2 regions of the Verrucosispora sp. SN26_14.1 genome follow, and region 2 is predicted to be linked to the other one. Evidence: riboswitches for the same ligand, from Rfam matches in the RefSeq annotation. Region 2 holds a riboswitch; the other holds the start of a gene.
What was found. Region 2 has a riboswitch for ZMP and ZTP ahead of EYA84_RS17550 (glycine hydroxymethyltransferase). Riboswitches for the same ligand answer to the same signal wherever they lie in the genome.
Positions count from the first base shown of each region.

Region 1: it holds a riboswitch for ZMP and ZTP, as region 2 does, so the genes downstream of both, EYA84_RS22095 (bifunctional 5,10-methylenetetrahydrofolate dehydrogenase/5,10-methenyltetrahydrofolate cyclohydrolase) here and EYA84_RS17550 (glycine hydroxymethyltransferase) in region 2, are expected to answer to the same signal.

Region 1 is NZ_SISL01000294.1:907-7,256, reverse strand. Features, by position in the region: partial or broken gene EYA84_RS22125 (chorismate-binding protein) at 1-305, shown strand, start outside; gene def (peptide deformylase) at 316-822, shown strand; gene EYA84_RS22115 (GNAT family N-acetyltransferase) at 805-1,389, opposite strand; gene EYA84_RS22110 (GNAT family N-acetyltransferase) at 1,424-2,200, opposite strand; gene EYA84_RS22105 (TSUP family transporter) at 2,234-3,013, opposite strand; gene EYA84_RS22100 (endonuclease/exonuclease/phosphatase family protein) at 3,189-3,968, shown strand; partial or broken gene EYA84_RS22095 (bifunctional 5,10-methylenetetrahydrofolate dehydrogenase/5,10-methenyltetrahydrofolate cyclohydrolase) at 3,891-4,839, opposite strand; ZMP/ZTP riboswitch at 4,853-4,936, opposite strand; gene EYA84_RS22090 (FAD-dependent monooxygenase) at 4,969-6,030, opposite strand; gene EYA84_RS22085 (TetR/AcrR family transcriptional regulator) at 6,086-6,350, shown strand, end outside.
Region 2 is NZ_SISL01000189.1:986-10,578, forward strand. Features, by position in the region: gene EYA84_RS17515 (DUF742 domain-containing protein) at 1-44, shown strand, start outside; gene EYA84_RS17520 (ATP/GTP-binding protein) at 28-618, shown strand; gene EYA84_RS17525 (glycine betaine ABC transporter substrate-binding protein) at 719-1,690, shown strand; gene EYA84_RS17530 (GNAT family N-acetyltransferase) at 1,833-2,381, shown strand; gene EYA84_RS17535 (MmcQ/YjbR family DNA-binding protein) at 2,870-3,274, opposite strand; gene EYA84_RS17540 (hypothetical protein) at 3,437-3,697, shown strand; gene EYA84_RS17545 (hypothetical protein) at 3,820-4,071, shown strand; gene EYA84_RS17550 (glycine hydroxymethyltransferase) at 4,122-5,558, opposite strand; ZMP/ZTP riboswitch at 5,577-5,666, opposite strand; gene EYA84_RS17555 (DNA polymerase domain-containing protein) at 5,775-6,746, shown strand; gene EYA84_RS17560 (Lrp/AsnC family transcriptional regulator) at 6,754-7,236, opposite strand; gene pdhA (pyruvate dehydrogenase (acetyl-transferring) E1 component subunit alpha) at 7,365-8,528, shown strand; gene EYA84_RS17570 (alpha-ketoacid dehydrogenase subunit beta) at 8,528-9,541, shown strand.

The DNA of each region.
Region 1 (6,350 bases), on a different contig from region 2:
CCGGCGCCCCCAAACTCGCCGCCCTGCACCACATCGCCGCCCTCGAACCCGTCGGCCGCGGCGCCGGCATGGGCGCCCTCGGCTGGATCGGCCCCGACCACCTCGACCTCGGCCTGACCATCCGCACCGCCGCCACCGACCGCCACGCCCTGCACGTATGGGCCGGCGGCGGCATCACCTGGGACAGCGACCCGCACGCCGAAGTCGCCGAAGCCGCCGCCAAGACCGCCCCGGTCCGCGCCACCCTCGACCCGCCCCGACCCGACCGCCCCGGCCGCCCCACCACCGGCACCACCGACCGATAACCTTGCCGACATGACCATGCGGGACATCCGAATCATCGGCGACCCGGTGCTACGCACCCCCAGCGAACCCGTCACCAGCTTCGACGCCGACCTACGCGCCCTGGTCACCGACCTGATGGACACCCTGCTCGGCGCACCCGGCCGCGCCGGCGTCGCCGCACCCCAGATCGGCGTCAACGCCCAGGTGTTCGTCTACGACGCCGACGGCCACCGCGGCCACATGATCAACCCCACCCTCGAACTCTCCGACGACCTACAGGACGACGACGAGGGCTGCCTGTCCATCCCCGGCCTGTACTTCCCGACCCCCCGCGCCCTGCACGCCACCGCACACGGCTACGACCAGCACGGCGAACCCCTCACCATCGCCGGCAGCGGATTCCTCGCCCGCGCCCTGCAACACGAGACCGACCACCTCGCCGGCCGCCTCTACGTCGACACCCTGCGCGGCGACGTCCGCCGCCGCGCCCTCCGGGAGATCCGCGCCGGCCGCTTCGACTCACCCCGCCGCGCCTGACCCACCCGCCACCCACTCGTCCCGGGTGATCGCATACTCCACCTCACCGGCCTGCGCACCCGGCAACGGATCCGGCCACGGCAGGTGCAACGTCCGCACGTGACGCATCCCCACCGCCGCCATCGTCGCCCGCGACCCCACGTTGACCGCCATCGTCTCGGCGAAGATCCGCGACAACCCCAGGTCGGCGAAACCGTACCGAATCAACTCCCGGGCCCCCTCCGACGCCAGACCCCGACGCCAGAACCGCCGCGCCAACCGATACCCCAACTCGGCCTGACCCACCACCGGCCCCTGATCGGCCCGCGACGGCGGCTCCAACAGCCACCACCCGACGAACTCACCGTCCACCGACCCCGCCCAGAACCCCAACCCCGGCGACCGCCGCGCCACCGCCAACCGCTCCCGGTGCCACCGCGCCACCTCCGCCGCCGACCGCACCGGCCCCAGGAACCGCATCACCTCCGCGTCGGCGTCCAACGCCACCTCATCAGGCAGATGCACATCCGCCAACGGCGCCAACACCAACCGCGCGGAACGCAGAATCACCTGAGACACGCGCGTCATCATCCCGGCCACCGGGCACCACCGCCACCGACAATCAGCGGCCACCGGCGCGCAGCCGGAACTCGCCGTACTCGGCCACCCGGGTGAACCCCAACCGCCCGTACAACCGCACCGCCGCCCCGTTGTCGGCCTTCACGTTCAACGTCACATGGTCCACGTCGGCCCGCAACACCTCGCACAGCCGCGTCACCACCGCCGCCGCCAACCCCCGACCCCGCCACCCCGGCCGCGTCGTCACGTTCCCGATCGCCGCGACCCGATACGTGGGGGAGAAGACATGCACCCCCGCCACCGCCACCAACAGCTCACCGTCACTGACCCCCACGTACCGGCCGGTGTCCACCATCCGCGCGTCGAACCAGTTCCCCGGATACGCGACCGCGTACAACTCCCGCAGCCGAGGCAGATCCGCCCGCCCCAACACCACCCCCGCCGGCGACACCCCCACCGCGCGTGAAGGATCCGTCCACGCCATCTTCAGATGCGTCCCCGACGACGTCACCTCGAACGCCCCCGCCAACGCCACCTCCACACCGGGGGACAGGTGCGCCTCCAACCGGGCCGGCAACACCGGCACCACCTCACCCAGCAACGCCGACACCGCCGCCACCCCGCCCGGCCGCGTCAACGCCACCAACGTCGGCGACACCGCACCGTGATACAGCAACACCACCGCGTCCCCACGCCGAAACCACGACGTGTACGGCCAGAAGAAATCGTCCAGATCACCCAACTCGTACGCGTGCAGCCGAGGATCCCGCCCCAACAGACCCGCCAGGACGGCACGGTCGTGTTCCGCGCGCACCGACACCCGCCGATGATCACACGCGCCGCGTCGCGCCGCTCACCCCGCCCGCCACTGGTCGTAGCCCAACTTCGCCACCAACGCCACCACCACCAGCAACAACACCCCCCGCACGAACCCCGCACCCCGCCGCAACGCCATCCGCGCACCCACCATCGCGCCCACGACGTTGCACACCGCCATCGCCGCACCCAACAGCCACCACACATGCCCCGTCACCGCGAACACCGCCAACGCCCCCGCGTTCGTCCCCGCGTTCACCACCTTCGCCATCGCCGACCCGTGCAGAAAATCCGCCCCCACCAGGGCCGTGAACGCCACCACCAGGAACGTGCCCGTACCCGGCCCGATCAACCCGTCGTACAATGCGATACCCACCCCCGCCACCAGCACCGCCACCACGACCCGCACCCGGGTACGCCGACCCGGCGACGCCGACACCCCCAACCTCGGCCGCGCCACCACGAACACCGCCACCGCCACCAACACCACCAACACCACCGGCCGGTACGCCGACGGCGGCACCGCCCCCGCCAACGCCGCACCCACCCCCGCGCACAACACCGCCAGACCCGCCGCCGGCCCCACCACCGCCCAGTCGACACGAGTACGCCGCGCATACGTCACCGCCGCCGCCGACGTCCCCGCGATCGCCGCCAACTTGTTCGTGCCCAACGCCGTCGCCGGCGGCATCCCCGGCGCCGCCACCAACAACGCCGGCAACAACAACAACCCGCCGCCACCCACCACCGCGTCCACCCAACCGGCCAACACGGCAGCGGTCAGCAGCAGCGCGACAGTCGACGGATCCAGATCCACGGCGGCATTCTTCCCACCCCGAGACGACCGACGCCGCCACCTGTGGCCAGCCTCACCGGCCCCGACGCCGCCGCAACCACACCCCGACCGCACCCACCGCCACGAACACCAGCACCGAACAGAACAACACCCGCAGCATCGGGCAACTGTGCCACGGCGTCGATAAGGTGACACGGTGCGCCTGGCCACGTTCAACCTGCTGCACGGCCGGTCCCTGACCGACGGCCTCGTCGACCCCGCCCGCCTCGCCGCCGCCGTCACCGCCCTCGACGCCGACGTCCTCGCCCTCCAGGAAGTCGACCGCGACCAGTCCCGCAGCGGCAACCACGACCTCACCGCCATCGCCGCCCAGGCCCTCGGCGCCACCGAACACCGCTTCGCCGCCGCCGTCGTCGGCACCCCCGGCGAAGCGTTCCGCCCCCTCACCCACGACGACGACGGCCACGGCGAACCCTGCTACGGCGTCGGCCTGATCTCCCGCCACCCCGTCAGCAGCTGGCACGTCACCCGCCTACGCCCGGCACCCGTACGGTCCCCGGTCTACGCACCCGGCCCCCGCGGCGGCCTCATCCTGCTGCACGACGAACCCCGCGTCGTCCTCGCCGCCGTCCTGGACACCCCGCACGGGCCCCTCACCGTCGCCGCCACCCACCTGTCCTTCGTGCCCGGCTGGAACATCCGCCAACTCCGCCAGGCCGTCCGCGTCCTACGCGCCCTGCCCGCACCCCGCATCCTGCTCGGCGACCTCAACCTGCCCACCTGGGCCACCCGCCTGGTGTCCCGCTGGCACCCCCTGGGCCGCCGCCCCACCTACCCCGCCGGGCAACCCCGCGTCCAACTCGACCACATCCTCGCCGACCGACAGGACCTGCACCGCCTACCACCGGTCACCGCCGTGCGGACCCCGCTGGCCACCATCTCCGACCACCGACCCCTCCTGGTCGACCTCGGCTGACCTCGCCGCCGCCCGCACCGCGTTACGGAACAGCATCGCCACCGTCACCGGACCCACCCCACCGACCCGCGGCGTGATCGCCCCCGCCACCCGCCCACACGACGGATCCACATCCGGCAACAACCGGCGCCCCGCATACCGCACCCCACCACCCACCACCACCCACCACCACCGCACCCGGCCGCACATGATCCGGCCGCACGATCCCCGGCACCCCCGCCGCCGCCACCAGGATCTCCGCCCGCCGCGTATACCGAGGCCAGTCCGGCACCCCCGTGTGCACCACCGTCACCGCCGCGTTCGCCGTCGGCCGCTTCTGCGCCAACAACAGCGCCAACGGACGCCCCAACGTCGCCCCGCGCCCCAACACCACCACCTCCCGACCCGCCACCGGCACCCCGTGGAACGCCAACAACGCCTCCACACCCGCCGGCGTACACGGCACCGGCCCCGGCAGCCCGAGCGCCAACCGCCCCACGTTCACCGGATGCATCCCGTCCACGTCCTTCTCCGGGTCCAGCATCTGCAACGCCCGGTCGTAGTCCAACCCACCCGGCACCGGATGCTGCACCACCACCCCGTGCACACCCCGGTCCGCGTTCAGATCCGCCACCACCGCATGCAGATCCGCCTGCGACGCCGACCCCGGCAACCGCACGTGCGGCGACGCGAAGCCCAACTCCGCCGCCTGCCGCTGCTTGATCCGGATGTAGCCGGCGCTCGCCTCGTCGTCACCCACCAGCACCGTCGCCAACGCCGGAGTCACCCCGGCCGCCCGCAACGCCGCCACACCCTCGGCCACCTCGACCAGAACCTGCTCCGCCACCGGCCCACCAGGCAACAACCGGGCCGTCGTCGACGTCGTGGACATGGCTCACCTCGATCGTGGAGGCCCAGGCGGACGACCCCCACGACGAGCTCCCCGATGGTCCGATCCATCCCCGGTGCCGCCAGTCGCGTCACCCGCAGCCTTCCACACCCGACGCCGCGACCACCACCGTCAGCCCGGGGGACCGAACGCCAACGCCCACCGCAACGCCACGTCCCGCACCCCGGTGAACCGCCGCACCTGCGCCAACCGTCCCGCCCGCACCGCCATCGCCGCCATCCGCTGCGTCGGCACCCGCCGCACCCCGTCGTAGCGGGCCAACGCCGCCGACACGTCCGACTCCACCTCCAACGCCTCCGACAACGCCACCGCGTCGATCAACGCCTGACAGGCACCCTGCCCCAGATCCGGCGTCATCGCGTGCGCCGCGTCGCCCAGCAACACCCACCGCCCCCGCACGTACGTCGGCACCGGCGACAGATAGTGCACGTCGTGATGCAACATCCCGGCCACGTCGACGCGATCCAGCACCGCCGGCACCGGGTCGTGCCAGTCACCGAACCACCCCCGCAACGCCGCCAGATCACCCTCCGGCGGCCGGAAACCCTCCGGCGCCGCCACCGCCGCGTACCAGTTCGCCACCCCGGGACCCTGCGGCGTCACCCCGAACTTGCGCCCCGGACCCCACGTCTCCCCACCGGAGGCCACCTCCAACGGCACCGTGCCACGCCACGCCGTCACCCCCGAGTACCGCAGCGGGAACCGATCACCGAACATCGCCACCCGGGTCGCGCTGCGGATCCCGTCCGCGCCCACCACCACGTCGTACCCGTCACCCAGCTCCGCCGGACCCGCCACCGGCACGCCGAAACGCACCGTGCCCGCCGGCAACGCCTCCGCCAACAGACCCAGCAACGCCGGCCGGGACAGCAGCAGCACCCCCTCACCGTGCCGCCGACGGATCCGCCCCACGTCCAACCGGGCGATCACCGTCCCGTCCGGGCGACGCATCGCCCCGTCCGGCTGCTCCCGACCCCGTTCCCGCGCGAGCGCACCCACACCGAGCCGATCCAACGCCCGCAACGCCGACGGCCAGATCCCCAACCCGGTACCCGTCCCGGGCAGCCCCGCCGCCCGCTCGAACACCGTCACCGTCCACCCGGCGCGCAGCAGTCCCACCGCCACCGCCAGCCCACCCACGCCGCCTCCGATGACAGCCGCTGATCCTCGCATCAACCGACCGTACTACAGATGTAGTCGCAGCCACTACTGCTGTAGTCTCACCTCCGTGGACGCCCGCCAACAACGCCTCCTCGACGCCGCCATCGCCGTCCTCGGCACCCGCGGCCCCCGCCATCTCACCCACCGCGCCGTCGACGACCAGGCCGAACTCCCCACCGGCTCCACCTCCAACCGCTACCGCACCCGCGAAGCCCTCATCGCCGGCGTCCTCACCCGCATCCTCGACCTCGAAACCACCGGTTGGAACCACCTCGCCGGCACCCTCGACCACATCGACCCCGACACCTTCACCACCGCCCTCGGCGCCCTCG
Region 2 (9,593 bases):
TCGCCATGATCGAGAGGATCAGGGACCGTGTCCGCGCTCTCTAGCCAGCCGCCCACACCCACCGCGGTCAAGATCGTGGTGAGCGGGGGGTTCGGCGTCGGCAAGACCACCTTCGTCGGTGCGGTGTCGGAGATCGAGCCGCTCGTCACCGAGGCAGACCTGACCGAGGTCTCGGTGGGGGTCGACGACACCTCGGTGGTGGCCGGCAAGACCACCACCACCGTGGCCCTGGACTTCGGCCGGATCAGTCTCGACGAGTCCCTGCTGATGTACCTGTTCGGCACGCCCGGACAGGACCGGTTCGCCTTCCTCTGGGACGACCTGGTGGACGGCGCGCTGGGCGCGGTCGTGCTGATCGACACCCGGCGGATCGAGGACTGCTTCCCGGCCATCGACTACTTCGAGGACCACCACATCCCGTTCCTGCTGGCCGTCAACACGTTCGAGGCGACCCGCCGCTTCGCGCTGGCCGAGGTGCGGGAGGCGCTCGGCGTCGCGGACGACGTGGTGCTGGTGGAGTGCGACGCGCGTCAGCGGGAGTCGGTCAAGCAGGTGCTCGTCGCGCTCACCGAGGTGGTGCTGGCGCAACGCCTCGCGCGGGCCGGCGTCGGTCGCTGACCAGCGGACGGCAGCACCCCTGCGGCACGGCACCCCGGCGGCACCGCAGCCCCTCCGGCACCTCGGCCGGGCGCAACGACGAAGAGGAGAAGAGGCAGCGATGCAGAGATCAGGGTGGACCAGGGCGGTGGCCCTCGCCTGCGTGGCCGCACTGGCACTGACCGGCTGCGCGGCCGACATCCAGCCCCGGATCGCGCCGCCGGGGCCACCGGAGCGGACCGAGTGCGGCACGCTGACGCTGGCCAACCTGCCGTGGATCGGGTACGAGGCGAACCTCGCGGTGATCGGCTACCTGGCCAAGAACCGGCTCAACTGCACGGTGGTGGTCAAGGACCTCACGGCGGAGGAGGCCTGGGAGGAGGTCGCCGCCGGCAGCACCGACGTCATCCTGGAGAACTGGGGCCGCGAGGGCCTGAAGAAGAAGTACATCGACGAGGAACGCAAGGCCGTCGAGCACGGCATGACCGGCAACCAGGGCGTCGTCGGCTGGTACGTGACGCCGTGGCTGGTCGAGCAGCACCCGAACATCACCAACTGGCGGAACCTCAACGACTACGCCTACCTGTTCCGGACGCCCACCTCCGGCGGTCGGGGTGTCCTGCTCAACGGCGACCCGTCGTACGAGACCAACGACCGGGCGTTGATCCGCAACCTGAAGCTGAACTACACGGTCACCACCGTGGGCAGCGAGGACAAGCTCATCGAGGCGTTCCGGGAGGCGGAGCGCGACCGTCGGCCGGCGATCGGCTACTTCTACGCGCCGCAGTGGTTCCTCGCCGAGGTCGACCTGGTGCACGTCAAGCTGCCGCCCTACACGCCGGGCTGTGACGTGGACCCGGAGAAGGTGGCCTGCGACTACCAGCCCTACGACCTCGACAAGATCGCCAACCGGGAGTTCGCCGAGTCCGGCAACCCGGCCGCCGACCTGGTCAAGAACTTCCAGTGGACCAACGCCCACCAGAACGAGGTGGCCCGCTACCTCACGGTCGACGAGTTGTCCCACGACGAGGCGGCCAAGAAGTGGCTCGACGCCAACCCGGACGTCTGGCAGGACTGGCTGCCCGCCGACTGAGTCGGCCCACCCGGTGGAACGCGTCCCGCTCCGCCGCCGGACACCGGTCGACGGCGTGACCCGGTACCCCGGGCCACGCCGTCGACCGGTCAGCGCGGCGGGTCCCGGGCGGCTAGAGTCCGACCTCGTGCATCCTCCCGAGGTGAGCGTCGCGAGCCCGGCGGACCGGACGCCGGTAGTCGACGCCCTGGTGGCCGCGTTCAGCACGGATCCCGTGGTGCGCTTCTTCTTCCCCGACGACGAGACCTACCCTCGGTCGGCCGCCGTCCTCTTCGGACACCTCTTCGACAAGCAGGTCGTCAAGGGCACCGTCTGGACGGTCGAGCAGGGTGCCGCGACCGCCATCTGGGAGCCGCCGGTGGCCGGCACGGCCGTCCTCGACGACGGCCGCCGCCCGGCCCTGCCCGACGACGTGCTGCGCCGGGTGCACGCCTACGACCAGGCGCTGCGTGCCGTCCTGCCCCACCATCCGCACTGGTACCTGGGCATCCTCGGCACCCACCCGGCCCATGCGGGCCGCCGGTTGGGGCGTGCCGCGATGAGTGCCGGGCTGCGGCGGGCCGCCGAGGCGGGGCTCCCCGCCGTGCTGGAGACCGGCAACCCGGTCAACGTGGAGATCTACCGGCGTGCCGGCTGGGAGTTGGTCGACACGCTGACCGACCCGATCCCGGTCTGGGTGATGCGACGGTAACCCGGGCCCACCCGCTTCACCCGGGCCCATCCGCTTCACCCGGGCCCATCCGGGCCCTCAGCAGGCCCATGCTCCCGCCTCCACCGCAAGATCACGCTCGATCCGGGATCGAGTGGTCATCGTCGCGTTCGGATACCACTCGATCCGGGATCGAGCGTGATCTTCGGTAGGCGGGCGCTTCTCCGGCTGCCGGTGGGAGATCTGTGCCGGTGACCAGCTCGGTGTCATCCGAGCTGTCAGACTCGCCTGCGAGAAGCGATAGCGCCAGGCCGCCGACCGGCACACTCCAGACTCACCACCGGTGATGTCGGTCTGCGACCTCGCCGATCATGGAGTTGTGGCCTTGACTTAAGCCGCTTATCGTGGCATTTCGCCTACCACAACTCCATGATCGGCGGGGGCGGGCGGGGGTTCACACGCCGATGGTCATCAGTCGGACGGCCCGACGGAGTCGGCAGTCGGGGCGGCGCGGGTCGGTTGGGGCGGAGTCAGGCGTCGGGCGGTGCCGTCGTGGCGCGGTGGGCGGCGGCGAGGCGCTTCGGCGCGCGGGCGAACCACGCCTCCGTGATGATCTCGGTCAGTTCGGCCCCGTCGATCCGGTCCAGCCGCACCAGCACCGCCGGGTAGCCGTCGAGGTGCGGCGTCGTCAGGTAGACGGCCGGGTCGTCCGCGAGCAGTGCCTCCTTGACGCCGAGGTCGGCGACCCGTACGCCGAGGATCGGGCCGGTCGGCGCGGACGGTCCGAGCGCGTCGAGGTCGGCTCGGCGCAGCGGGCGCTCCCACACGAACGACTTGTCCCGTACGGTCCAGGCGGGCAGACCGTCGTAGGAGGGGCGCTCACCGGTCTCCGGCAGGCTCAACGCGATCCGACGCACGTCATCCCAACTCGCCACCGCCCGACCATACGCCCCGGCCGGGATCGACGGTGGGCACGCGCCGGTCGCGCCCGGCGTGTCGGGGCCCTTGCCCGGGTCCTTCTCGGCAGCGACACACCGCGTTCGTCGGAAAGCGAACGGTGACCTTCGCCGTATCGTGCTCCTGCGTGGACGGTCATAATGGGCGGCATGGTTGCCTGGGAGTACGCCCTGCTGGTCCGCCGTTACCAGGGACAGGGCCGCAATTTCCATGTGTCGTTCGTCTGGTACGGCCCGGACGGATCGCGTAAGGACGTCACCGCGTACGGCGACACCGCCGTGGCGCACCTCAACCGGTACGGCCGGGAAGGCTGGGAACTGGTCACCGCCGCCGAGGACGTCAACAACGTCCAGGGCAGCACCGAGGTGCACCGATACCACCTCAAGCGTCCACTGAACTGAGCCCACTCCACCGTCGGTCGACCACCGCCCGGGAACGCGTTGACGGCGCGTCCCGGGCGTCGTCACGCTTGTCGACAGATGTCGATGCATGCGCGTCGGCCGGTCTGTTGCAGGGGGTAACCATGCGCAAACGCAGGATCCTGGCGCCGCTGGCGGCGCTCGCCACGGTGGGCGCGGCTCTGGTGGTCGGTGCGGCACCGGCTCAGGCTGATCCGCCCGGCGGCACGCTGCGCGGGGTGTACTACAGCTACGACTTCTGCCGCTCGTACGGCTTCACCGGCGCCGCCGAGGGACGATGGGACTGGTGGTACTGCGAGCAGAGCTACGCCCCGCAGAGCGCCCAGTGGTTCCTCTGGACGTTCGACTACTCCTGATCGTCCCGGTGCGCGTCGGGCCGGTGCACCGGCCCGACGCGCCTGCGTCGTCAGCCCAGGTCGACGTTCGGGTACAGCGGGAATCCGGCCAGCAACTCGCCGGCCTGCCGGCTGACCTTGTCCGCCAGCGCCGGGTCCAGCACGTACTTGGCCTTGGAGGCGGTGCCGTCCGGGTTCGCCCCGGCGCTGGTCTGGCTGAGCACCGTGTGGATCAGCTCGGCGGTGCCGTCCATCTCGGCCGTGCCCAGCCCGCGCGTGGTCAACGCGGGCGTGCCGATCCGGATGCCGGAGGTGTACCAGGCGCCGTTGGCGTCCTGCGGCACCGCGTTGCGGTTGGTCACGATGCCCGAGTCCAGCAGCGCCTGCTCGGCCTGCCGGCCGGTCAGCCCGTAGCCGGTGACGTCGATGAGCACCAGGTGGTTGTCGGTGCCGCCGGTGACCAGCGTGGCGCCCCGACGCAGCAGCCCGTCGGCCAGCGCCTGGGCGTTGTCGACGATCCGCTGGGCGTAGGCGGCGAAGTCGGGGCGGCGCGCCTCGGCCAGCGCGACCGCCTTGGCCGCCATCACGTGCGGCAGCGGCCCGCCGAGCACCATCGGGCAGCCCCGGTCCACCTGGTCGGCCAGCTCCGGGCCGCAGAGCACCATGCCGCCGCGTGGGCCGCGCAGTGACTTGTGCGTGGTGGTGGTGACGATGTGCGCGTGCGGCACCGGGTCGAAGTCGCCGGTGAAGACCTTGCCGGCGACCAGACCGGCGAAGTGGGCCATGTCCACCATGAAGGTGGCGCCGACCGAGTCGGCGATCTCCCGCATGATCCGGAAGTTCACCTTGCGCGGGTACGCCGAGTAGCCGGCGACCAGCACCAGCGGCCGGAACTCGCGGGCCGCCTCCGCGACCCTGTCGTAGTCGACCAGCCCGGTGGCCGGGTCGGTGCCGTAGCTGCGCTGGTCGAACATCTTGCCGGAGATGTTCGGCCGGAAGCCGTGGGTGAGGTGGCCGCCGGCGTCCAGCGACATGCCGAGCATCCGCTGGTCGCCCAGCTCCCGGCGGAGCGCGAACCAGTCCTGCTCGGTGAGGTCGTTGACGTGCCGGGCCTGCGCCCGCTTGAGCGCGGGGGACTCCACCCGGTCGGCCAGGATCGCCCAGAACGCCACCAGGTTGGCGTCGATGCCCGAGTGCGGCTGCACGTATGCGTGCGACGCGCCGAACAGCTCCCGGGCGTGCTCGGCGGCGAGCGCCTCGACCGTGTCGACGTTCTGGCAGCCGGCGTAGAACCGGCGCCCCACCGTGCCCTCGGCGTACTTGTCGCTGAACCAGTTGCCCATCGCCAGCAGGGTGGCCGGCGAGGCGTAGTTCTCGCTGGCGATCAGCTTGAGCGACTCGCGCTGGTCGACCAGCTCCGCCCCGATGGCGTCGGCCACCCGGGGCTCGACGGCGCGGATGACCTCCAGCGCGCTGCGGAAAGCGGCGGATTCGGCGTTCGGCGGCATGCGACCTCCTGGTGACGTGCGGAAGGCCCAGGCGCTCGGCGTGCGTCCTCATGACGGGGCCGCTTCCCGATGGTGCTCCATCTCGACGCGCCAGTCACGGCCCCCGCCGATCCTAGCGGGTGGGCTCTCCGGCCCCGCGCACACCGGGTCGGACCCGCCCCGACCGGCCCCGCGAGGTCGCCACCGCGCCGGCCGTACGCGTCGTACGCTCGGCAGATGGCGACCTCGGCCGAGGAGATCCAGGTAGGGCGGCGGACGGTGCGCGTCTCCAGCCCGGACAAGCCGTACTTCCCGGAGCGCGGGCTGACCAAGCGCGACGTGGTGCGCTACTTCCTCGCCGTCGGCGACGGCATCCTGCGCGCGCTCAAGGACCGGCCGACCATGCTCGAACGCTGGCCGCGCGGCGTGTTCGAGGGGGCGACGATCGCCACCCGGCAGGACAACCGGGGCGACGCCTTCTATCAGAAGCGCGTGCCGGCGGGCGCGCCCGACTGGGTGGGCACCGCCCACATCACGTTCCCCAGCGGGCGCAGCGCCGACGAGGTCGCGCCGGGGGAACTGGCGGTGGTGATCTGGGCGGTCAACCTGGGCACACTGCGGTTCCACCCGTGGCCGGTGAACCGGGCCGACGTCGAGCGGCCGGACCAGCTCCGGATCGACCTGGACCCGCTGCCCGGGGTGGGGTTCGACCAGGTCGTCCCGGTGGCGCACGAGGTGCGTGGCTTCCTCGACGAGCTGGGCCTGGCCGGGTTTCCGAAGACCACCGGCGGGCGCGGCCTGCACGTGTACGTCCCGATCGAGCCCCGGTGGAGCTTCGGCGACTGCCGCCGGGCGGTGCTGGCGCTCGGCGGCGAGATGCGGCGGCGCCGGCCGGACCTGGTCACCACCACCTGGTGGCGGGACCAGCGGGACCGACCGGTCTTCGTCGACTACAACCAGATGGCCCGGGACCACACGATGACCTCGGCGTACTCGATCCGGCCGACGCCTGCGGCGCTGGTCTCCGCCCCGCTGGACTGGGCCGAGCTGGACGACGTACGGCCGGAGGACTTCGACGTGACCACCATGCCCGCCCGGTTCGCGGAGCGGGGCGACCCGCACGCCGGTCTGGACGGGCCACGGTTCTCGCTGGACCCGCTGCTGGAGCTGGCCGACCGGGAGGGGCTGGCCGCGCCGCCGGAACGCTGAGCGGCGGTCAGGCCCACGGGCTGCGGACGCCGTCGTATTCCTCGAAGACCAGCCAGCTCCGGGTGGACAGCACCCCGGAGATGCGCTGGACCCGGTCCAGCACCACGTCCCGCAGGGTGGCGTTGTCCGGTGCCCGGACCAGGGCGAGTACGTCGTGTTCGCCGCTGAGCAGCGCCACGTGCTCGACGTAGCGCACCCGGGCCAGCTCCGCCGACACCTCCCGCCAGGTGTTCTGCTGGATGGTCAGGGCGATGTACGCCGAGGTGCCCAACCCGGCCGGCTCCGGCGCGACCCGGGCGGCGAACCCGGTGACCACCCCGTCGCGCAGCAGTCGCTCCATGCGCGCGTACGCGTTGGTGCGGGACACGTGCACCCGCTCGGCGAGCGTCCGGACGGAGATCCGCCCGTCCCGGGTCAGTTCGTCCAGGATCCGTCGGTCCACCTCGTCCAACCCTGGTGCCGTTCGTCCCGTGCCACCCCGCAGGGGCACTGTGTCAGCGGTCTCCTGGCTCACCCGAGCCTCCCATCAGTGCCATACATCCCGCCTTCACCGGCCATCTTGAGTCAATCATCCGACCAAAGGAGCATAGGTCCACCACACGTCCAGGAGGTTCCGCCGTGACGACCACCCCTCAGGCGGCCCGCAGGGCAACCCCGCGGAAGCGCCGGTCGGCCACCCCGACCGCGCCCGACCCGGCCGCTGCCCTGCTTCCCCAGGCCGATCCGGTCCGGCTGCTCAATCCGGACGGCACCCTGCTGCCGTCCCGGGCCGACTATCCCGAGCCACCGGTGGCGACACTGCGCGAGATGTACCGCCGGATGGTCGTCGGCCGCCGGTTCGACGCGCAGGCCACCGCACTGACCAAGCAGGGCCGCCTCGCGGTCTACCCGTCCTCGCGAGGGCAGGAGGCGTGCCAGGTCGGCGGGGTTCTCGCGCTGCGCGAGGACGACTGGGTCTTCCCGACCTACCGCGAGTCGATGGCGCTGACCGCGCGGGGCATCGACCCGGTCGAGGTCCTCACCCTGCTGCGCGGCGACTGGCACTGCGGGTACGACCCGGCCGTGCGCCGCACCGCGCCGCAGTGCACCCCGCTCGCCACCCAGTGCGTGCACGCCGCCGGCCTGGCCTACGGCGAGACCTACCAGGGGCGGGACACGGTGGCACTGGTCTACGTCGGTGACGGCGCGACCAGCGAGGGCGACTTCCACGAGGGGGTCAACTTCGCCGCCGTGTTCAAGGCCCCGGTGGTCTACTTCGTGCAGAACAACCGGTACGCGATCAGCGTGCCGCTGTCCCGCCAGACCGCCGCCCCGTCACTGGCCTACAAGGGCGTCGGGTACGGCGTGCCGAGCGAGCAGGTCGACGGCAACGACCCGGTGGCCGTGCTCGCCGTGCTGGAGAAGGCGGTGGCGCACGCCCGCGCCGGCAAGGGGCCGTTCCTGGTCGAGGCGCACACCTACCGGATGGAGCCGCACACCAACGCCGACGACGCGACGCGCTACCGCGACGCCGACGAGGTGGAGGCGTGGCGGGACCGCGACCCGGTGGCCCGGCTGGAGGCGTACCTGCGCTCCCGTGAGGCCCTCGACGACGACGCCGTAACCGCCGTCGCGCAGGAGGCCGAGGAGTACGCGGCGGGGCTGCGCGAGCGGATGAACGCCGAACCCACCGTCGACCCGCTCACCCTCTTCGACCACGTCTACGCGCAGCCCACCCCGCAGCTCGTCGAACAGCGCGACCAGGTCCGCGCCGAGCTCGCCGCGCAGGAGGAGGACGCCTGATGGCCACCATGACCATGGCGAAGGCGCTCAACGCGGCGCTCGCCGACGCGCTGCTGGAGGACGATCGGGTCGTCGTCTTCGGCGAGGACGTCGGGCAACTCGGTGGCGTCTTCCGGATCACCGACGGACTACAGGCCCGCTTCGGCGACAAGCGCTGCTTCGACACCCCGCTGGCCGAGGCCGGCATCGTCGGCTTCGCGGTCGGACTGGCGATGTCCGGGCTGCGTCCGGTGGTGGAGATGCAGTTCGACGCGTTCGCGTACCCGGCGTTCGAGCAGATCGCCTCGCACGTGGCGAAGCTGCGCAACCGCACCCGGGGCGCGCTGAGCATGCCGATGGTGATCCGTGTGCCGTACGCGGGTGGCATCGGCGGCGTGGAGCACCACTGCGACTCGTCCGAGGCGTACTACGCGCACACCCCGGGCCTGAAGGTGGTCACCCCGGCGACCGTCGACGACGCGTACTCGCTGCTGCGGGAGGCGATCGACGACCCCGACCCGGTGGTGTTCATGGAGCCGAAGAAGCTCTACTTCACCAGCGCCGAGGCGGACCTGCCGACGCGGACCGCTCCGTTCGGCCGGGCGGTGGTCCGTCGGCCCGGCCGGGACGCCACCCTGGTCGCGTACGGGCCGGCGGTGCCGGTCGCGCTGGAGGCCGCCGAGGCCGCCCGCGAGGAGGGCTGGGACCTGGAGGTCGTCGACGTACGCACCATCGTGCCGTTCGACGACGCCACGATCGCCGACTCGGTCCGGCGTACCGGCCGCTGCGTGGTGGTGCAGGAGGCACAGGGTTTCGCCGGAGTCGGCGCGGAGATCGCCGCCCGGGTGCAGGAACGCTGCTTCCACGCGCTGCACGCGCCGGTGCTGCGGGTCTCCGGGCTGGACATCCCGTACCCGGCGCCGATGCTGGAGCACACGCACCTGCCCTCGGTCGACCGGGTGCTGGACGCGGTGGCCCGCCTCCAGTGGGACGACCAGCCGGACTCCCGCTGGCTCGCCGAGGTGCCGGCATGAGCGAGCGGAGCGAGCGAGTCATCGGGTGCGGTGCGGTGGAGTCTCGTGGCGG